3 regions of the Proteiniclasticum sp. genome follow, and region 2 is predicted to be linked to each of the others. Evidence: riboswitches for the same ligand, from Rfam matches in the RefSeq annotation. Region 2 holds a riboswitch; each other region holds the start of a gene.
What was found. Region 2 has a riboswitch for cobalamin ahead of RTX25_RS11125 (cobyrinate a,c-diamide synthase). Riboswitches for the same ligand answer to the same signal wherever they lie in the genome.

Region 1 (7,582 bases), on a different contig from region 2:
AAGAATAGAATCTTCATTTAATTAAGGATCATTATTGGTCCTTTTTTATTTTATCTTAATATAAGGAAGGATCTTCGCAAAGACACCGCAAAGATCCTTCCTTTTTCTTATATCAGCCCCAGCTCTTCAGCCATTTCATTGAGATAGGTCCATCTCTCCATTGCTTCTTCCAGCTCTTTTTCAACCGCTTCCTTTTCGCTCACGAGCTCATTCAGCTTCTCAAAATCTGTAGCATGTTTTTCTATGGCCCCCTCAAGCTCAGCAATCTTATTTTCCAGATCTTCGATCCGTTTATCGATGCCATCGAACTCCCGCTGCTCCTTAAAGGAAAATTTCTTTGCCTTCTCCTTCTGTCTCACTTTCTGGGGAGTTTCCCTGACTATTTTCTCTTCCTCTTCTTTTTCCTCCGCTTCCTTCTTCTCCTCATAATCCGAGTAGTTTCCGAATATGATCTGAACATCCCCGTCTCCCTTAAAGAAGAATATCTTTTCAGCAACGCGGTCAAGGAAATAACGGTCATGTGAAACTGTGATGACAGCTCCAGGGAAGTTTTCCAGATAGTCTTCCAGTATCGAAAGTGTTGCGATGTCCAGATCATTGGTCGGTTCATCCAGAAGAATCACATTCGGTTTTTCCATAAGGATCCTGAGTAGCATCAGTCTTCTCTTCTCTCCACCTGAAAGTCTGTTTATGGGGGTCCACTGCTCATATGGTGGAAACAGGAATGTCTCCAGCATCTGAGAAGCAGTGACCGATCCATCTACCGTTTCGATGATTTCGGCGGCTTCCTTGATGAAGTCTATGACTCTCATCTCCTCATTCATGATGGTATATTCCTGAGACAGGAATCCGATTTTCACTGTTTCACCCACATCTATTGTGCCTTTGTCCGGCGCAACCTGTCCTGCAATCATCTTAAGAAAGGTTGACTTGCCGATGCCATTAGGACCGATGATTCCGATTCTGTCATCTTTTAGAACATTATAATTGAAGTCCTTAAGCAGTATATCTTCATCGTATGCTTTGGAAAGAGATGAGATTTCCACAATTTTCTTTCCAAGCCTTGAGGAAACCGTTCTGATTTCCACTTCATTATCCTCAAAGTGACCTTCCTGATTTTTCAGTGCCTCATATCTGTCGATTCTGGCTTTCTGTTTTGTACTTCTTGCCTTCGCACCTTTTCTGATCCAGGCAAGTTCACTTTCCAGAAGTTTTTTTCTTTTTCTGTCAGCCACTTCCTGAAGTTCCTGCCTTGATGCTTTCATTTCCAGATATTTGGAATAGTTGACGGGATAACTGTAAATTGATCCATGATCGATTTCAAGAATCCTGTTGGTCACCCTCTCAAGAAAGTACCTGTCATGGGTCACCATGAGGAGAGCTCCTCTTCGCTCCTTGAGATATTTCTCGAGCCAAGCCACCGTATCATTATCGATATGGTTTGTCGGCTCATCAAGAATAAGCAGATCGCATGGCGCGATAAGTGAAGTGGCCATGGCCACCCTTTTCTTCTGTCCACCTGAAAGTTCACCCATCTTTTTATGGAAATCTGTAATACCAAGCTTTGTGAGGATGGATTTTGCCTCCGCTTCCATACCCCAGGCATCCAGACTGTCCATTTTCCCCGTCAGCTGAATCAGCGATTTCTGATGGATTTTATTCTCGGGTTCAGAACTTGAGCGCTCAAGAGCTTCTTCATAAGCTCTGATCGTGTTCAGCTCTGGTGAATCTCCGCTGAACACCTGGTCAAGAACTGTATGTTCATCGCTGAAATCGGGCTCCTGTGAAAGGTATTCCACACGAATCTTACCCACTCTCTGCACAGTTCCCTCATCAGGTGGAATGATTCCCGCAATCACCTTCAGCAGCGTTGATTTCCCTGTACCGTTTATCCCTATGATTCCGATTTTATCTGTATCTGTAAAGGTAAAGCTGACCTCTTCAAAGAGTTTCTTTTCCCCGAAATTTTTCGTTAAGTTCTCTACTGTAATGATATTCAATGTGATTTCTCCTTCTTAGGTTTAATCTACCCATTATCATACATCATTTCCAAAATCTTTGGTAGAAGCGATCCTCCAAAAAAAAGTTCCTTCAGACGATATGGTCATCGACTGAAGGAACTTTTGTATCATAGATTACTGTGCCATGAAGAGTTCAATGTCTTCATCCACTTCACCGATTGGGCTGATTCCGAATTTTTCAACAAGGACATTTGCCACGTTAGGTGAGAGGAATGCAGGTAGTGTTGGTCCCAGGTGAATATTCTTGACACCAAGGTGCAGCAGTGCCAGAAGAACGATGACCGCTTTCTGCTCATACCATGCAATGTTGTATGCGATAGGCAGATCATTGAGATCCTCAAGTCCGAAGATCTTCTTTAGGGTAAGCGCAATGACAACCAGGGAATAGGAGTCGTTGCACTGTCCTGCATCAAGCACTCTAGGAATTCCGCCGATGTCACCCAATGGAAGCTTGTTGTATCTGTATTTTGCACAGCCTGCAGTGAGGATAACTGAATCCTGTGGAAGCTTTTCAGCAAATTCAGTGTAGTAGTTTCTGGAGTTCATTCTTCCGTCGCATCCTGCCATAACGACAAACTTTCTGATGGCGCCGCTCTTCACCGCATCCACTACCTTATCTGCCAGTGCGATGACCTGTGCATGAGCAAATCCGCCGACGATCTTTCCTGTTTCGATTTCTGTTGGTGATTTTAGCTTCTTGGCCATTTCGATGATTGCAGAGAAATCTTTGATGCCATTTTCATCAGCTTCGATGTGTGTGCATCCTGGGAATCCTGAAGCACCTGTTGTAAAGATTCTATTTCTCAGGCTTTCATTTCTAGGCGGAACGATACAGTTTGTCGTAAAGAGTACCGGTCCGTTGAAGGATTCAAATTCTTCGACCTGTTTCCACCAGGCGTTTCCATAGTTACCCACAAAGTTGTCATACTTTTTGAACTCAGGATAATAGTGAGCAGGAAGCATTTCACTATGGGTATAGACATCCACTCCTGTTCCCCTTGTCTGCTCAAGAAGCTGCTTAAGATCGGTAAGATCATGTCCTGATATCAGGATAGCAGGTTTATCGCCTACGCCGATGTTGACTTCTGTCACTTCAGGATTACCGAACATGGAAGTGTTGGCATCATCAAGAAGCGCCATCGCACTCACTCCAAGCTCTCCTGTCTTCAGTGTCAGGGCAACAAGCTCATCTGCAGACAATGTATTGTCCAGTGTTGCAGCCAGAGCCTCATAAGTAAAGGCATATATGCTCTCGTTCTCTTTTCCGATATTCAGCGCATGATGTGAATATGCAGCCATACCCTTAAGTCCGTAGGTGATCAGTTCTCTAAGAGATCTTACATCTTCGTCTTTAGTCGCAAGTACACCGACAAGTCTCGCCTTCTTCAGCATCGACTCCCTATCTGAAACAGCAAATGAAGCAGCGTCCGAATATTTATCAAGACCCGCTGCTGATTTCAGGCTCTCTCTATAACCGATCATCCTGTTGATCTGACCCTCAATAGCCGCTTCATCAAAGTTTGCATTGGTGATGGTCATGAAGAGTGAATTGATCACTTCATGGTTGATCTCGCTTATCGCGGTGACATCCAGTTTTCCGTTAACTACGATCTGCGAGATTCCTTTGATGGTGTAGATCAGAAGATCCTGCAGATTAGCCACTTCAGGGTTCTTTCCACAGACACCGATGATTTCGCACCCGGTACCCCTTGACGCTTCCTGACACTGATAGCAGAACATGGCCTGTTGATCTTTAATTGACATATTTATTCCTCCTTAAGATGTGAACTGTTTTACAATTGCTGAATTACGAACTAAAATGATAAATAAATGTAATTATCCTTGACCTAAGAATTCACAATTATTTAGAGTGATTTCTTAATATTATTATGATATTTTAGTTTATTAGAAGTAAGATTATCGGATTTCCGATAATGCTGATTTATTTCTGCTTATGACTGAGATCTTCAATCAATCTACGAGATGATTATAATAGAACAGTAACTATAAAACTGTAACATCTGTTACACTTTATGAAATATAATATTTTTTACGATATGCAGATAGTTTATGAGAATGCAGCAGCATATAAGAGAATGGCAGTTTCCTTTGAGGCAGCTCTGACTTATAATAGACGGATATGAAGAATATCATATGCCTGAAAAATATGACGAGGTAAAAGCATGCAAATCAATATGATTAATTTACAGAAGAATTCTTTATTCAGAAATATGAGTGAAGAAGAAATCAATAGAATCTTAGATTTTACAAACTGCATACAGGAAACATACGAAAAAGACACGATCGTGATCGAGGAAGGGGAATCGTGTGATACCATCGGATTTGTTCTGGATGGAACACTGACCATACAGCAGTATGGAAGAAGCGGTGATGCGTTGACCATCAACGTTTTCAGACATGGAGACTGTTTCGGCGCACCTCTTCTCTTTACCAGTCACGCGAAATATCCCTTTACCCTTGTCACCACTACAAAAAGCACAGTACTCTTTATCCCCTTTGCACAGATGAAGCATATGCTGGAAGAGAGCAGTACATTCAATCTCAACTACCTTACTTTTCTCTCCAATCATATCTTCGTTTTGAAGAACAAGATAAAGATACTGGCACACAACGATGTTCGCTCAAGGCTCATGATCTACTTCTCCAAAGAGATGGAATTTGCAGGAGATGCCAGATTTAAAATGAGACATAAGAAGACCGAAATCGGAGAAATCATCAAGGTGGCAAGACCCTCTGTCTCAAGGGAACTTTCCAATATGGAAAGAGACGGTCTCATCAGCATCAAAGGCAGTGAGGTAACTATTCTAGCCCCTGAGGACTTCATACTGTAGTGTGAATAATACGACATGTAGATAAGATTTCACTTTTCAACCGACACAACATGTAGTATAGTAATCCTGTAACAACACAATATATTGAATATTATCGTCGCAAGAGCAGGGAAACAGGTTAGATTCCTGTGCGGTGCCGCCACTGTAAGAGATCATTCTCTAAGCCAGATTGCTGCCTTGATGACGCTCAGCCACGCTTTACGTCGCATAAAGCAGGTCTGCTGAAAAGTGGATCTCTCTTTGCCTGTAAAGAAAGATCCACTTTATTTTTTGGAGGTACAATATGGAAAACAGACAGTTCACCCTTCTGAATGTGCAGAAAAGAGACGGTAGAGTCCTGCCCTATGACCGAAGCAAAATCGCAACAGCACTCACGAGAGCCTTTCAGGCTGAGAAGATGCCCTTTACGGAAGAATCCATAACCGAGCTCGTCCTTTGGGTAGAAGAGCAGATCAGTAAGGATGCCAGGTCTTTGCCTGTCGTAGAAGAGATTCAGGACTTTGTCGAGCTTGCCCTTCAGACCAAAGGCTATTTCAACGTGGCAAAAGCCTATATCCTATACCGAAACCACAGAAGCAGAACAAGATCGATGAAATCAGATCTTATGAAGATCTATGAACGCATCACATTTGAAGATGCTGAAAATGATGATCTGAAAAGAGAAAATGCCAATGTAGATGGAAACACAGCCATGGGCACCATGCTGAAATACGGTTCAGAAGGAGTTAAAGACTTTACGAAGCTGTTTGTCCTCCATCCGGAGCATGCAAAAGCCCACGAAGAGGGACTCATCCATATCCATGATATGGATTTCTACAACTTCACCACAACATGTGCCCAGATTGATCTGAAAAAGCTTTTTAAAGGTGGATTCTCCACAGGACACGGTTTTCTGAGAGAGCCTCAGGATATTCTGAGCTACAGCGCCTTAGCCTGTATCGCCATACAGTCCAATCAGAACGATCAGCATGGCGGGCAGAGCATACCGAATTTCGACTATGCCATGGCGGAAGGTGTCCGCAAGACCTATGTGAAGCAGTTTAACCAGAATCTGATAAAAGCGCTGTCACTGTTCTCCGTAAGCTGTGACGAAAACGAACTGAAGACAATAAATCAGAACTTAATGATCCAAGGTATCCACAACCGCATGGGAGATACACAGGAATTTGAAGAGGCGCTTAGAAAACACTTCACAAAAAATAGTCTAAGCAAGGAAATGATTGAGAAGGCCATAACCTTTGCAGGAAATGAAGCAATGCTAGAAACGGACCGAAAAACCTATCAGGCTATGGAAGCCTTTATCCACAACCTGAATACCATGAATTCACGGGCAGGTGCACAGGTTCCGTTCTCATCCATAAATTATGGTACGGATACAACTCCTGAAGGCAGAATGGTGATGAAGAATCTTCTGCTGTCTCTTGAAAGAGGGCTGGGAAATGGTGAAACACCAATATTCCCGATTCATATATTCAGAGTGAAAGATGGCGTAAACCTCAATGAAGGCGAAGTAAATTTTGATCTGTTTGAACAGGCAGCCGCCGTCAGCGCCAAGAGACTCTTTCCGAATTTCTCTTTTCAGGATGCACCATTTAATCTAAAGTATTACAGAGAAAATGATCCCGAATCTGAAATATCATATATGGGCTGCAGGACAAGAGTCATATCGAATGTCACAGACCCGTCTCTTGAAACGCCCTACGGAAGAGGCAATCTCAGTTTTACCTCAATCAATCTTCCAAGACTTGCCATTCTGTCAGAAGGAAGTGAAGAGAAATTCTTCGAGAGACTTGATCTTGCACTGGATCTTGTGGTCTCCCAGCTTCTGGACCGGTTCAGCATTCAGAAAGCGAAAAAAGCGAAGAACTTTCCTTTCCTTATGGGTCAGGGTGTATGGAGAGGCAGTGAAGAGCTCGCTCCTGAAGATACCCTGGAAAACGTACTGAGGCACGGTACACTTTCAGCAGGCTTCATCGGCCTTGCGGAAGCGCTCGTTTCCCTTACAGGTGCTCATCACGGAGAAAATCAGCATTCAAGAGAACTCGGTCTTAAGATCGTTTCTCACATGAGAGAAAGGATGGATCGGGAAAGCCAGATAAGAAACCTGAATTTCTCACTCATCGCCTCCCCCGCTGAAGGTCTATCTGGGCGGTTTGTCGCTTTAGACAGGAAAGAGTTCGGCAAAATTTCAGGAGTCACAGACAAAGCCTATTACACCAACAGCTTCCATGTACCGGTTTTTTACCCTGTGACCTCATTCGAAAAAATCGACATAGAATCACCGTATCATGAACTGACAAATGCAGGCCATATCACCTACGTGGAACTTGATGGTGACGCTGGGAAAAACCCCAAGGCATTCATGAAAATCATAAGACACATGCAGAAATCCGGTATCGGCTATGGTTCCATCAATCACCCTGTGGATTTCGATCCCGTATGCGGTCATCATGGAATCATAGGAGATGTATGCCCAAGATGCGGAAGAACCGAAGAAGATGTGCCGTTTACAAGAATCAGAAGAATCACAGGTTATCTGGTAGGCTCCCTTGACCGGTTCAACAATGCAAAGCTCAGCGAAGTCAGGGACAGAGTGGTTCATGGTAAAGGTCAGAATAATGCTTAGAATTGCAGGTATTGTCAAAGAGTCAATTACCGATGGTGAAGGATTAAGGCTGGTCATTTTTGCCCAAGGCTGCGCACATAAGT
Region 2 (7,582 bases):
GTCCTCATCATCAAGATCATGGCTGAAGTATGGCACAGTTCCGAGCACTCTTATGCCAACGAGCTTTTCGATCTGTTCGATACCAGGCTGAAGAAGAGTGATGTCTCCTCGAAACTTGTTGATGATGATTCCTTTTATTCTCTTCCTTTCCTTTTCCGTGAGCAGCATGACTGTCCCGTAGATGGAAGCGAAGACGCCACCACGATCGATATCTGCCACAAGAATTACAGGTGCATCAACCATTTCAGCGAGGCCCATATTGACGATATCGTCCTCTTTGAGGTTGATTTCCGCGGGACTTCCTGCACCTTCAATGACGATGATGTCACTTGACTCCATAAGCCTGTCATACGCGTCCATGATGACTTTTTTCAGTTCAGATTTGTGAAGAAAATAGTCCTTGGCATTCATGGACTCATAAACCCTTCCCATCACAATGACCTGAGACATCTGGTCTGTGGAGGGTTTCAGTAGAATAGGATTCATTTCGACACGAGGCGCAATTTTACAGGCTTCAGCCTGAAGGACCTGAGCACGTCCCATTTCATATCCATCCATGGTCACATGGGAATTGAGAGACATGTTCTGGGATTTAAAGGGAGTAACCCGGAATCCGTCTTCGGTAAATATTCTGCACAAAGCTGCAGTGAGGATACTTTTTCCGACGGATGATGAGGTCCCCTGAATCATGATGTTTCTATTCATTTGTGATTCTCCTCTATACATTTAGTCTGTTGATCGTGCAGTGGTCCTCATATCGTTCAAGGATGCTGTATTTTCCAAGAAGAAAGTTGAAATTCCAGAAAAGACTGTCACTGTCAGAGAGGAACAGGGAGACAAGGAGCTGGAGCACACCTTTGTGCGCCACAATCAGCATCGTTCCCTCTTTCTGCATAAGGATCTCTTCATAGAATCTCCTTACTCTGGTGTAGAATTCGGTGTATTTTTCGCCTTCCGGAGGAGCTGTATTTCGATAATCCGCAGACCACTTTCTGAACTCTTCAGGATCTCTTTCACTGCACTGTCTGAAATCCAGTCCTTCCCACCGTCCAAAATCAAGTTCGCTGAGTTCATCAAGTACATAAGGCATTCTTTTATCTGTTATGAACCTGGCTGTATCTACGCACCTCTTCATGGGACTTGTGTAGATCTCATCAAAATTGACCTTTGAAAGAGATACGCCTAATGCCTTGGCCTGAAGAATACCCTCCACATTCAGCGGGCTGTCGGTTTTCCCGAAATATACACCAAGACCGTTAAAATCCGTTGTTCCATGCCGGACGAAATAATATGTTGTCACAGAAGATTCACCCCTCTTTCAATCAGGATGTATATTGGAATATAGGTCAGTTCGGCCATCTCGTTCAATGCGCCCAATGTGTCACCAGTAAGACCGCCGAGTATCTTATCCAGGCGCAGCCTGAAGAGCGCAGTGAGTACAAGTGTTATACCCAATGCCGCGATCCCGTTTAACCCAAGGAAAGCGAATGTGATGAGCATTCCGAGAATACCTGAGGCAACCGATTCGATGTCTTCTGTTCTTCCGATGAACAGATTACCAAGACCATCCTCCCTCGCGTAGCGTGACCCTAGCAGCATAACGCTTATGGCTGTTCTTCCTGCTACGGGTAGAACAATCACCATTAACATAAATAGACTGCTTTCCACTTTAATTAAAAACTGGTATTTGACGAATATCGTAAAGATCAGAGCCAGAACGCCATGGGTACCGATACGGCTGTCCTTCATGATGAGAAGCATTTTATCTCTGCTTCTAGCTGAAAGAATACCGTCCATAGTATCTGCAAGACCGTCAAGATGAAGGCCGCCCGTTACGGCTGCTGCAGAGAAGATCATAATGACTGCAGACACTTCTCTTCCGAAATATCGCTCCGCGGCATAGGTGGGTAGGCTGACCATGATCCCGATAACAAGACCGATCAGCGGAAAAAACACGACACCGCGGCTAAACTTCCTCCGATCAAATGGGACTTCCTTCCTAATCGGCACTTTTGTAAACAGCTGAAGCATCAGAAGAAAAGTGTTCATGATTTGTCTCCGCCTTTGATCATCATTGGTATACCCGATACGACCAGATAGACCTCATCCGCTTCTTTTGCGATCATCTGATTGATTCTTCCTGCCATATCTCTGAAGTATCTTGAAAATGCGGTTTCCGGAACAAGTCCCATCCCGATTTCATTGGTCACCAGAATAAACCGGTCTGTGATACTTCGCCCGGAGCGAAGCAGTTTCTTTATCTTAAGGATTGTCTCAGATTCAAATGTGCGCCAGAATTCTTCATTAACTTCTTCTTCGTTGAAGCTTTCAATGGAGAAAAGAAGATTTGTCAGCATCACAGTGACGCAGTCAAGTAGAATTCCGTCATAAAATATACCTGATTCAGACAGTTTCTCAGCTAGATGGTCATAAGCTTCCAAGGTTTCCCATGTTTCTGGTCTCTGATTCTTATGCAGTCTAATCCTTTCTTTCATTTCCTCATCATAGGCAACTGCTGTGGCAATATACAAAACATCGGTCTTGTTCCACATTATATTTTCGGCAAAAGTGCTTTTACCGCTTCTTGCACCACCTGTGACTAAAGTGATTATTCCCAATTGTTCTCACGTTCCTCTCCGCATATAAATTCTCCGATGATCACCATCGGGATTGCGAGGTCTTTCTTCAGCTGTTCCAGATGGTCTCTATGAAGAGTGATGAGTGCTGATGTTGCGGGTCCAGCTGAAGTATAAATATCATGAGTATCTGTATCCCCTTTTTCAAAAATCAGACTGGACCTTTGCTCAAGTTCCGATATTTCATGAATGATTCCGCCTGAACCCGCCGGTATGATCTCATGAATATAATCCTTACCGAGTATTTTTTTCAGCGCCTTAAGACTGAACCGACCGGCTTCATCACCATCTAGTACACCCTGACCACAGACGGGTAGGCCAACTGCCACGGCAACATCATCTTTCCGAGTTTCAGGAAACTTGAATTCCTTTGTGCTGATTCTGCCTAGGAGCGTAAGTCCCATTCCTGAGGATATAACATGGATATTCTCTTCAGTGCTTCCAGTGATTTCGACTCTATCGTGAAGATCGAAAATCTTTAGCGCATCTCGTATACCATGTATAATTTCGCATCCAGTCGGATCCATTTCCACAGACAAGGTATTGGAGAGAAAAAAGGGATAAACCCCAATGGACAGCATTTCCATTAATGCAACCTGAGCTGTGTGAAAGCCTAATGTCCTTGGATCTGTCGTGATGATGTCTCCTGATTTATCGCCAATACCGCCCGCACTGTCGCAGGATATGACAAGATAGCTTTCCTCATCCCACGGAATCAGATTCAGATCACGATACTTCATGTGTTTTCTCCTGTCTCATATAACGTACGACTGTGCGGTAAAGGAGCAGTCCGCCCAGGACATTCACTGCTGATGTCAGTGTCAGAGGCACAATCAGCGCATAAAACATGATTTTACCTGAAAATCCCAGACCCATGAGTGACGCGACATAAGCTGCGCCTAATGTGCTCACAGGTCCGTTGAATAAAACACCTGCTGCTGCTGCCATGATCTGATTTACGTTTTTCGCCAGATAGCCAAAGAGACCTACAGTGACGCCCATTGAACATGCAACGAAAAGGTGAAGGGGAAGCGTCATGGGAAACCCACTGGTCAGAGCAGTCAGAATGTGTCCAGAAACTCCTATTGCCGCACCAGGCAAAGGTCCCAGCATAAGTGCACCATAATAGGCTGGAAGTGCATCCAGGGCAATAGACCCCTGGATCTTGATGAGTGATCCCAGGTAACTTAATGCGATAAGAAGACTCATCTGTACAAGCATCTGGTTTTTAGTCTGTTTTCTGATTTGTAATGTTTTCATTTCTTGACCTCCTCGATTCATATATATCCCTCGCGATTGACTTAACCGCTTCAAGATTGCTGTAAAAATGGATGTGTACATAAGCACCATGAACGTTCCCTTTCCTTTGTCCGCATTTCCAGCTTACTGGGTTTCCCAGTTCTTTGGGCTTGCTCAGTGAAAGAGACAGAGATGTCTCAGCTGGACCCGTCCACCTCGAATGATGAAATTCATGCCCCTTGAAATTAATTCCTGTTTCAGTCCGCACTTCAGCATATCCGAACTGCTGAAGGGATTTAGTCATTTTGCAGTATCCATCAAAGAACCCTGTCATTTTATGGAACTTTCCTTCGGAGTCTTCAATTCCTTCCATAAGATACATATATCCACCACATTCGGCATAAGTGTCTATGCCTCTATCAAGTGCAGCCCTTATGGAATCAAGAAAAGTTCTGTTACTGGATAATTTCTCACCATACAGTTCAGGATATCCGCCTCCAATATAGATCGCATCGAGATTATCCGGGAGCGTACTGTCATGGAGAGGGCTGAAAGGAATAATTTCAAATCCCATGTATTCGAGAAGCCTGATGTTGTCTTCATAGTAGAATGAGAACGCTTCATCTCTCGCTACTCCAAGTTTCAGATCTTTGCAGATATTTTCAAGAAACGCTCGTGGATCGATAGAAATATTTTGAGGTACTTCTTCATAAACTTCAGATACTTCTTCAAGAAGATCCAGATCGATGTGCTGTTCGATAAATGAAGCAGCCTCGTCCATGAGACCATCGATATTCTCGATTTCCTCCTGCTGAAATAGTCCTAAGTGGCGAGAAGGTACTTTGAGCTTAGGATTATTCGGCAGATATCCGAGACAGGGAATGCCCGTTGTCCGTGTGATGGCTTCCTCGATCAGTCTGAAATGGTATTCTGAAGACACATTATTTACAATGATCCCTCTTATGGGGACGTTACGGTCATATTCTTTGAATCCCAGAACAACAGCTGCAGCTGAAGCTGCCATATGAGATCCATCCATAATGAGAATGACCGGTGAATGAATGACCTTGGCCAGATGAGCAGTGCTTCCTGTAGATCTCTCATCACCCAGACCATCATATAATCCCATAACACCTTCAATTACAGCGAAATCTCCTTCATTTCTGTGTAGCCCATAGATAAATTTTGTATTTTCTTCTCCGGTCATCCATAAATCCAGATTGACGGAAGCTCTTCCTGTAGCAGCATGATGAAAACCCGTATCTATATAGTCAGGACCGGTTTTAAATGGAATTACCTTTCTGCCCCTTCTTGCCAGTGCTCTCATTATGCCCATGCTGATCGTTGTTTTTCCCACTCCGCTGCTGATCCCTGCAATTATCACCCGTTTCATGTAAACCTCCAAAAAAATAAACACATGGAATAATCCATGTGTTTTTTGCAAAAGAAAAAACTCACAAACCTCCCTCCGAAGCTATGAAATATTCATACTACGATAGGCAGGTCTCCTGACTTACAGATCTTCTTACTCTCTTCACCTTCCCGAGCATTGCTCAGTGGTTACTGAAGATTTCATCCCTGTACACAGTAGCGGGGGCTGTAGAGGATTCAAACCTCTTTCCCTTTTAAATCTCTGCTTGATGCAAAGATACCTAAAGTACTATTCAGTTTTAATTTATATTCTTAGTATAGTGGCATTGACTACATAATGTCAAAGGGATTATTTGATCAAAAATGAATAAAAAAGTATCAGCTCTTTTATTTCATGGATGATTTTGCTGTAACATACAGCAGATGATTGCTTCTCCCAATCATTTCCGGCTTTTCACAGATATGGTAATGATACTTCAGATACTGATCATAGGACTTCTTGTCCAGAGTATTGATTTTATCCTCCAAAAGTTCTGATACGCCATCTGAAGCGATCTCATGAAGTGTACTAAGCCCTGCACCAGCTAGAATTTCTCTGCACTCCTCAACAGTATAGAATACAAAAGGGAAGTTTTTCACTTTGAAGCTTTCATGATCATAAGAATCATCGGTAAAGAAATCATTTCTGTAACTGAACTCTGTAAGAATAACCATGTCATTGCTGATAAATGATACAAAAAGCTTTCCCTCAGGCTTGAGCACTCGTTTTGCCTCACTCAGACACAGGTTCCGATATTCCATGTTTTCAATGTGGTAGAGCGGCCCAAGCAGAAGAACAGCATCAAAAGATGAATCTTGATACATCGAAAGATTGATGGCATTCCCCTTTATCAGCTTAAGTTCCATATCATTTCGGATTTTCTTCTCAAAAGCTCTTATATTTGACTCTGATAATTCCAGTGCATCAACAGAAAAGTTCCGTTTTGCAAAATAAAGACTGTACTCACCGGCGCCGGCACCGATATCCAGAATCTTCATTCCTTCCTGCAGGTATTTTTCAATATAGCGGACAGTTGTCAGAAACTCCACTCTTGCAGCCTGTGACCCGTTCAGCCGCGTATCTTCATTGAAAATCTCATATGTCGCTTCAACTCTCCTGAATTCATCATCGATTTTTCTGATCTGTTCAAAATCCATATACATTACCTCTCTCACTTTAATTTTCTCTATACTCGAGGATATCCCCTGGCTGACAGTCCAGCGCTTTACAGATTGCTTCAAGAGTCGAGAATCTGACAGCTTTGGCTTTACCTGTTTTCAGATTCGAGATATTGGCCATGGTAATTCCGACACGCTCTGAAAGCTCTGTAACACTCATTTTTCTTTTTGCAAGCATTACATCCAAGTTTACGATTATACCCATTATATCCCCTCCTTAAACAGTGAGATCATTTTCTTCTTTGATCTCCAATGCCTTACGTAAAAGTTCCTCCAAAATGCCGCTGATCAGACCCAGCATAAGAGATGCGAGCATAATGATTATGGCAAGCAGTCCTATTCCAGGTGAAATATCGACCAGCCTTGAAAGCACGATGGTTCCAGCAAGATACATGGCTGAAATGACAAATGCACTGTTTCTGATGTTTTTCAGATGCTGAACAGATTTACGCGAAAACGCGTCATTCACTGCTACTCTTCTGCTGAGCCTGAGTCCTTCAATTATGGCAAAGAGAAAGGGAACCAGCGTCACATAGATTCCTGCAAGAAGCGGCCATTTCAGATAAGCCCACTCAGGAGCTTCTTCTGCAAAATAAGCCGCAGTATCGGGCAGCCAGAATATGGATAGCAGCACTATGCAGAGCGTAATAAACAGGACACCGATCTGGAATAAGGAAATAGACATTCTTTTCATCAGTACACCAACTTTCATAAATTTTATTTATTATATTCATATCATAGCATTAAATTTATCGATTATCAATAAATTTTTATTAATTAACTAAAAAGAAGAAGTGCTCAGCACTTCTTCTTTAACCTTCTGATTGAATTATGCCATTGCTACTGCGGTCTCCAGTGCAATCTTCATCATTTCCTTGAATGTTTCCTGTCTTTCCTGGGCTGTTGTTTCTTCTCCGGTAATCAGACTATCTGAAACTGTAAGTAATGTCAGCGCATTGACGCCTGCAAGAGCGGCCTCAGTATATAGTGCTGCAGCTTCCATTTCCACACCTAGTGTTCCTGCATCCATAAAGAGCTTTGCTGCCCCAGTTGTATCATAGAAGATATCTGAGCTGAGGACATTGCCTACATGAACGTCGATACCCAGTTCTTTTGCT
Region 3 (7,582 bases), on a different contig from region 2:
TTTCTGTTGGTGTTCTTCTTTACGCTTTCTTTGAATATTCTTTCATAAACAAGTGTGTCATCCCTGAAAGTTTCAAGTTCATAGATTGTCTTGAGATTAGCCGTGTCCCGATATGGAAACAGATAGATTTCCACAGGTCCGAATTCATCCTTTAAGGTGATGCATCTCAGAGGCCTCTTTACGTTGTTTTCCACTGTAAGTCCCTTATCTTCGAGCAGTGAGTTGAGAAATCCCACTCTTTCATGGGAATCATGATTACCTGTAATGAGGATGTTCTTCTTCCCCAGTCTGACGAGCTCTGTGAGAAATCCGTCGTTCACTTTTACTGCATCTTCCCTTGGAATAGACCGGTCATAGATATCCCCGGCTATGATGACTACCTGTGGATCCTCTTCTTTAATGACATTTATAATCTGATTCAGCATTTTTTTCTGGTCCGCCAGTAATGATACGCCATTAAAGTATCTTCCGATGTGTAAATCCGCTACGTGAAGAATTTTCATATCTATAATGCTCCTTTCATCTGTTAACTTAAAGTTTAGCTGAATTATTTTGACAATACAACGCAATCCTACCTAAAATATAGTAGAATAACCTTAGGAGGTGGTGTTCATGCCAAAAAGAATTCGTATGAGTCTCAGGTTAAGTGACGAACCTATGGTTTTTTCTCATGAGCTCGTTCCTGCGGAATTCTCCTATCTTGAGGTCATGGCAGATGCATTTCTAGATGCCTACAGAGATACCGTCGATTACGAGGGGGAAACCCTCACTCAGACCATCGACGAGATCACACGGGTTTACAGGGGCTGCTATGGACCCTTCATGCAGGATTCTTCATTTCTCCTCATGGAGAATGATCAGGTCAGCGCAGGAGTCCTTGTCTGTCTTTATCGTGATGAACCCACCATTACATACACCTTTACCCGTAAGAAAGATCAGAGGCTCGGCTACGCCACGCTTCTTATAAACCGCGCAGCCTTTGAGCTGTATAAAAAAGGCTTCCACTCGCTCTACCTTTATGTCACAGTAGAAAATACAGATGCACTTAGGCTTTACGAATCCATGGGGTTTACAGAAGTACCTATAACCACTGTGTCTGATATCAATATTGATTAACATATTTTGGCGAAATAAGAACGTTTCAGTGAAATATCAAGACCGCATTCAGAGGAATGCGGTCTTATTTTTTCAGTCCTGACTGAAATACGGATTACTGCCCTCCAGGAAAAGCACAGAAAGTCTGTGCATTGCTCGTGTCATGGCAACATAGAGCAGTTTGGCATCCAGCTCTGTGATTTTATATGCATCATTCAGATTCGTTACAATGACTCCATCGAATTCAAGGCCTTTTGCAATGTGCGCAGGAAGGACCACATACCGTTCAGTGAAGTGAACTGCCTTTTCGCCGATCAGGCTGATGTCAAGGTCTTTTGACTGCTTGAGAGCTTTATGCAGATGAGCGGCATCTGCTGCAGTCTTCGTGATGACAGCAATGGTTGTATATCCTTCTTCTGTCCATGCGTTCATGGTGTTCAGAATTCCTCTTATAAGATTTCTTTCACTCATGTATGCTTTAACAGCAGGTTTTTTGCCATGTCTTACAACCGGCTTTGCCAGGGTCAGATCTCTGATGGGTGACCTTGTGAGCACTTCGTTTGCAGATTCCATAATTTCAATTGTCGTACGATAACTCTGCAGGAGTGTGAGATAGTTGGTCTCTTCTTTAAAAATATGATTCTTGAGGTATGTCCAGTCACTTATGGACCGGTACATGTGAATCCCCTGAGAAAGATCGCCAAGTATTGTGAATCTGTCGGTATTCAGGATATTTCTTAAAGCATAGAACTGAAAATCACTGAAATCCTGAGCTTCGTCTATAACCACATACTTCACCCTAACTGAAGACTCCACTCCATAGAGCCTGCTGTGCATGTAGGCCAGCGGTGCAAGATCTTCAATTTCAAGCTCCTTGGTTCTCGCCCTTCTGAGGGTATCTTCGACCACGTACTGCACAACTTCAAAGTCTTTTTCCTCGACAAAACCTGAAATGAAATTTTCGTCCGTCATCAGCTGAAGATAATAGGTGAGGGTATCCTCATAATCCATCTTCCTGAAATAGTCACGAATGAGATTCTTTCTGCTCTTTTTCAGCTCACCGATTCTTTCATCCCTCATTTTCATCAGCTCTTTCAGCTTTCCTCTACGCTCTTCAGATGGAGCTTCTTTAAGCCTCACTCTGTTCATCCTGTTCTCATAGATATTTTCCACTTTCGAAATTCTGCTGCTTACAGCTTCCTTGACCTTACTTTCCAGATACTGTCTGATCTGATCGATCCTCTTGAAGTATGGCAGGTAGGTATAACTGTTATGAAACATATCATCAAGGTATTTTCGGGTATAGAGCACGTCCCCATCAAAGATGAAATCCTCATCCGGAAGAAAGTGCTCACCGAGATTTTTCAGATGTTCTTCAAGGATATCCCTCATCACCATGCTGTTCTTGAATGCTGATGCTCGGATCCTTATATCAGTTTCCTTCTGACTGTCACTGCGAAGAAGCATGGACAGTTTTTCGTTCTGATCTGTCAGCTTGAAGCGTTGACCAAGAATTTCCATCATGAGATCAATAAACGTGGTCTGCCTGACCTTCTCTGCGCCAAGTTCAGGAAGTACACCTGAAATATAGTCAAGAAACAGATTGTTCGGTGCAATGATGATGAAATCCTCAGGACTAAACGAATCGGAATAGGTATAGATAAGATAGGCAATCCGATGAAGCGCAATGGTTGTTTTACCGCTTCCTGCTACGCCCTGAACGATAAGCGGTTTATGGATGTCTGCTCTTATGATGTCGTTCTGCTCGGCCTGAATGGTGGAGACGATGTCCTTCAGCTTGTCACTGGCATGATTTTCCAGTGTCGCCTGCAGAAAGGTATCAGACATGGAAATATCCACATCCACAAAATGCTTAAGCTCTCCGTTTTCAATGGTGTACTGCCTTTTAAGATGAAGATCGATTTCAAATTCTTCTCCATAGGCGCTGTATCTCGTTCTGCCTAGTCTGCCATCATAATAGACACTGGAAATGGGCGCACGCCAGTCGACAACCAGCGGTGTGTCCATAGATTCATCAAATAGAGATATTTTCCCGATGTATATTTCTTCCAATTTGTCCTTATCCGACTGCCTGATATCCATTCTGGCAAAATAAGGGTGATCCTTTGATCTCTTGAGCAGGCTGAAATTCTGCTCAAGTGAATCCAGAAGTTTTGTATTCAAAAGTATATTCGCATAGCTGAGGCTGCTGTCCATATCATCAAGCTCCGTAAAAGCTTCTCTCATATCCTGTCTGTATTTCAGTCTTTTATCCACAACAAGTGATATGATTCTAACGATATAAGATATGGTCTCTTCAAGCCTTGCTGTTTCTTTCTCATAATCTATATGTTCCTTCATAGACATTTTATCCCTCTTTTCGTTTTGTCCATTGTCAGTTAAGATCTCTGATGTATCATATCGATGAAAATCTGACAGAAATCAGTATACCATAGCAGGTCACCCTTGGCATTCCTTCTTACAGTGGTCTCCTCGGAAAATGATAATTTTTTATCCGAATCAGTGTAAAAACTACCTGTTTCACACACTGGAACTTCTCGTTTTATCTGATATAATGGACTTATAAGAAACACAATAAAATAGAATTTTAATCATATAGGTTGCCACGATAGCATCTTGGCACTAAGAGGGAAACAGGTTAAGCCTGTGCGGTCCCGCCGCCGTAAGACTCTTAAGAGTTAATTGATCCACTGGATATTTCTGGGAAGGATAACTCTTTTACATAGTCAAGCCGGAAGACCTGCCTATATATTTTTGAGAATCTCCTCACGGGTCATGAGGTGTCAGAATAGATTGTGTATTTGTTGAACGATCTATTTGCAGCACCCATAAGGGTGCTTTTTATTTTCCCCTTGTACACCTTTTCTCTAAACACCTTCTGCTTTATTGTGTGGATTAATTATTCGTTTGTACGTCAAGTACAGCAAGGAGGAAAAACATGAACAAAAAAATCACATCGGTGCTGATCATTCTGGTGCTGCTCTTGGGTGGCCTGGGCGTTTACAAGGCACTTTCACCAAAAGGTGAAGAAGGCAGCAAAGAAGTCACCATCAACATCATCATTGAAAGTGAAGACATCAGTTTCAGTGAAAGCTTCAGATCTGATGAACTTTACTTGGAAGGTCTGCTTAGACAGTACAGTGAAGAACTTCAGCTCGAGACAGAAGAAACACAGTATGGTCCAATGCTTATCGGACTTAAGGGGTACAAAACAGATATCACGAAAGAATTTTTCAACATTAATATCAATGGGGAAGATGCCATGGTAGGGATAAAAGAAATACCAGTAAATGATAAGGACGTGTACACTTTTGAAGTTAAGGGATTCTAACTTCACCGTCTGGGATATCGTCCTCATCCCACTCCTGAGCGCCACATTGACCGCAGGGAAAATGGCGCTGGTATTGATCCCTAATGTTGAAATTGTCACTCTGCTCTTTATGGTTTATGCTTCGGTATTCGGATTCAGAAAGACCTTTATCGTTGCACTGATTTTTTCAACTACAGAAATCTTCTTTTATGGCGTGCAGACATGGCTGCTGGTTTATTACTTCATCTGGCCGCTCCTGATCGGAATTTCTGCACTGCTTCATCGAAGGACGCATTCAGAATGGCCATATGCCATCACAGCCTTAATTTTCGGACTCACCTTCGGCTTTGTCTTTGCGATTTTCGAATCCTTCTTTTACGGAATTTCCTATGGAATTGTCTACTGGACAAGAGGCATTCCCTTTGACCTAATCCATGGAGGATCCAATTTCGTTGTGGTACTCTTTCTTTTCAAACCTCTCTACAGCCTGCTTACAAGGCTTAGAGACAAGTACCAGCCTCACATGAGGCCTGTAAGATGTGAACAATCAGATAGAAAGTTATTATAAGAAGTAGAACCGGGTCTCTGGATTATTCCAGAGGTCCGGTTCTTTACTATAGGATGATATGAGGGAGATTAAGATGTTAACGTGATTACCAGATCATAATGTGGAGTATCCCCCACAGAAGAATCAGAACAAGGCTGAAAGTCTCCATTAATGTCTGGTTTCTTTTCTTTGTAATAGCCTCATTAAGAGCTGCAGCAAGCATAAGTACAATGCCCGTGATCATCATTACAGGTTTTACCCGCGTATGTTCAAAGTATAAGGATGTTATGAGAAGCAGAAACCCTGTTGAAATCAGAATGAATCCGGTATTTTCTTTAAAGCTGATCTCATTTTGCACACTAACACCTGCCCTTATTTTCTGATTTCCATAATTCTATCATAATTAAGGCATGAAAAACCCCGAACTTCTTCGGGATTTTCCCCCTTTTTATACGAAAATCAAAATTATTTTATTTAAAAAGAGGTGAACAGCTGTCCACCTCTTTTTTCATTTCCATATTATTCATACGATGTTAAGGCGCCATCTGAGGCACAGTCTTGAACGTATAGCCTCTGCTCTTCAGTGTTTCGATCATTCTTGGCAGTGCGTCTACTGTTTTCTGATAAGCGATGTGCATCAGTACGATATCTTTGTCGGTGACGTTATTCAGCACTTTATTCGTGATGTAGTCCTTAGTGATGGTTACCCCTCCCGATGACTCAGCCCAGTCAATGGTGTCTATCGACCACATTACTGTGTACTTGTAACCCTGTTCTCCTGCAATTTTCAGCACTCTGGAATCATACTCCCCAAACGGTGGTCTGAACTGATTAGGTGTGATGCCCAGATAATCTCTGAAAATCTTCGTCGACTGTACAAATTCATTTCTGATTTCACTCTCTGTCATCGTCTTCATATGAGGATGAGTTAAGGAGTGATTCTGGATACTGTGACCTCTCTTAAGAATCTCTTTTGCTAAAGCGAGATTGTCTCTTACCCAGTATGCTCTCAGGAAGAAAGTTGCCTTGACGCCATAACGGTCGAGCATATTAAGCAGTGGGATTGTCGTCGCATACTCCCAGCCCGCATCGAATGTCAGTGCAATCTGTTTGGAACTTGAAGTAACAAGACCTTTCGTGATGACCGTAGATGACGCGTAGGTTCCCTGCTTAACTAAATAAGCGGTATGTGCATATCCGGTTTTTCCTGCATAAGTCACTTTTGCCCAGCTTCCAGAAACACTTAGTACCGTCACCTTGGCTCCTGAAGGCATCACTGCGATAATGCTGTAGCTGGTTCCAGGTCCGCTTCTGAGATTCAGTTCTGCCGTAGTGATTCTGATATCTGCTGATGTCGGTGGATGAGTAGTCGTGCCTGCCGGCTTGAGGTAGCTAAGTGATGCATACCCTGTGCTGCCGCCGTATGTCACTTTTGCCCAGCCGCTGCTGGTACTTAACACAGTCACCTGTGCACCGTTTGGAATAACTCTGATGATGCTGTAGCTTGTGGCAGGTCCGGTTCTCATATTAAGATTTGCCGTAGTCACCATGATGTTGGTAGTAACCTTAGTCAGATAGGAGATGCTGGCATAACCCTGTTTACCGGAATAGGTCACTTTAGCCCAATTGCCTGAGACACTGATCACATTCACCTTAGTGCCTTTAGGGATAACAGCAAGAATACTATAACTGGTACCCGGTCCGCTTCGCAGATTAAGATTCGCTGTGGTCACTCTGATGTCGTCAGCTGCCATAACATCTAAAAGACGGTCGGCATTAGGGTTCCCGTTGAAATCATTTAGAGCTGTAAATCCCGACCACGAGAAAAAAACGATGATAACAAGCAAAATCGAAAACTTTCTTGCCATTTTTTTCATTTCTCTCCCTCCTGAATGAGATTATACATTAATTATACAACCTGAAGTTGTTTAATTAGTATCAATTCAAAAACAATAATGTGAACAAACCATTATGATATAAGGGTTTATCTCTATTCATGCAATGAAGAAATGATAGTCATGATTATATATAAAATACAGAATCATGATAATAATATTCATTTTTATGCATACTATATAAAATTAATAAAACCTCCGTGTACCGGTTATCCAGTTCACGGAGGTTAGTTTATTCAGCTAATCTTTTTTCTTTTCCCGATATTCGATTTTAATACCCGTACCCGAAAAGTCAAATGCTTCTCTTAACTGATTTTCAATATATCTCGAGTAGGAAAAATGAAGGGCCCCAGTATCATTGATGAAAAACACAAATGTCGGAGGTTTAACACCGGTCTGCGTTCCATAAAACACTTTGAGTCTTCTTGTACCGATCATCGGAGGTTCTTTCTGTAGAAGAGCCTTTCCAATGACATCGTTCAGTACTCCTGTACCGATTTTCTTGTTGTAGTTGTCATAGCAGTTTCTGATCATGCCCAGAACTTTATGAGTTCTTTGTCCTGTCAAAGCCGATATGAAAAGATATGGCGCATACTGCATAAATTTAAGACTCATTTTGAGTTCTTTCAGATACTTATCCATTGTCTTGTCGTCTTTTTCGATCAGATCCCATTTGTTTACGATAACCATGATGGCTTTCTTCATATCATGTGC

Region 1: another riboswitch for cobalamin. It lies ahead of RTX25_RS05000 (anaerobic ribonucleoside triphosphate reductase); the one in region 2 lies ahead of RTX25_RS11125 (cobyrinate a,c-diamide synthase).
Region 3: another riboswitch for cobalamin. It lies ahead of RTX25_RS12685 (hypothetical protein); the one in region 2 lies ahead of RTX25_RS11125 (cobyrinate a,c-diamide synthase).

Annotation. Positions count from the first base shown of each region.
Region 1 is NZ_DAMBTF010000006.1:98,224-105,805, forward strand. It holds gene rpmE (50S ribosomal protein L31) at 1-8, shown strand, start outside; gene RTX25_RS04985 (ABC-F family ATP-binding cassette domain-containing protein) at 108-2,000, opposite strand; gene hcp (hydroxylamine reductase) at 2,136-3,785, opposite strand; gene RTX25_RS04995 (Crp/Fnr family transcriptional regulator) at 4,217-4,873, shown strand; adenosylcobalamin (AdoCbl) riboswitch at 4,956-5,097, shown strand; gene RTX25_RS05000 (anaerobic ribonucleoside triphosphate reductase) at 5,157-7,499, shown strand; gene nrdG (anaerobic ribonucleoside-triphosphate reductase activating protein) at 7,492-7,582, shown strand, end outside.
Region 2 is NZ_DAMBTF010000021.1:692-8,273, reverse strand. It holds gene RTX25_RS11155 (cobyric acid synthase) at 1-705, opposite strand, end outside; gene RTX25_RS11150 (histidine phosphatase family protein) at 719-1,300, opposite strand; gene cobS (adenosylcobinamide-GDP ribazoletransferase) at 1,297-2,049, opposite strand; gene cobU (bifunctional adenosylcobinamide kinase/adenosylcobinamide-phosphate guanylyltransferase) at 2,046-2,618, opposite strand; gene RTX25_RS11135 (hypothetical protein) at 2,609-3,376, opposite strand; gene RTX25_RS11130 (ECF transporter S component) at 3,363-3,896, opposite strand; gene RTX25_RS11125 (cobyrinate a,c-diamide synthase) at 3,865-5,268, opposite strand; cobalamin riboswitch at 5,356-5,546, opposite strand; gene RTX25_RS11120 (methyltransferase domain-containing protein) at 5,634-6,443, opposite strand; gene RTX25_RS11115 (helix-turn-helix transcriptional regulator) at 6,463-6,669, opposite strand; gene RTX25_RS11110 (DUF2975 domain-containing protein) at 6,682-7,158, opposite strand; gene deoD (purine-nucleoside phosphorylase) at 7,294-7,582, opposite strand, start outside.
Region 3 is NZ_DAMBTF010000028.1:18,470-26,051, forward strand. It holds gene RTX25_RS12670 (exonuclease SbcCD subunit D) at 1-503, opposite strand, end outside; gene RTX25_RS12675 (GNAT family N-acetyltransferase) at 613-1,116, shown strand; gene helD (RNA polymerase recycling motor HelD) at 1,189-3,462, opposite strand; cobalamin riboswitch at 3,697-3,879, shown strand; gene RTX25_RS12685 (hypothetical protein) at 4,055-4,447, shown strand; gene RTX25_RS12690 (hypothetical protein) at 4,428-4,994, shown strand; gene RTX25_RS12695 (hypothetical protein) at 5,080-5,331, opposite strand; gene RTX25_RS12700 (SH3 domain-containing protein) at 5,507-6,850, opposite strand; gene der (ribosome biogenesis GTPase Der) at 7,109-7,582, opposite strand, start outside.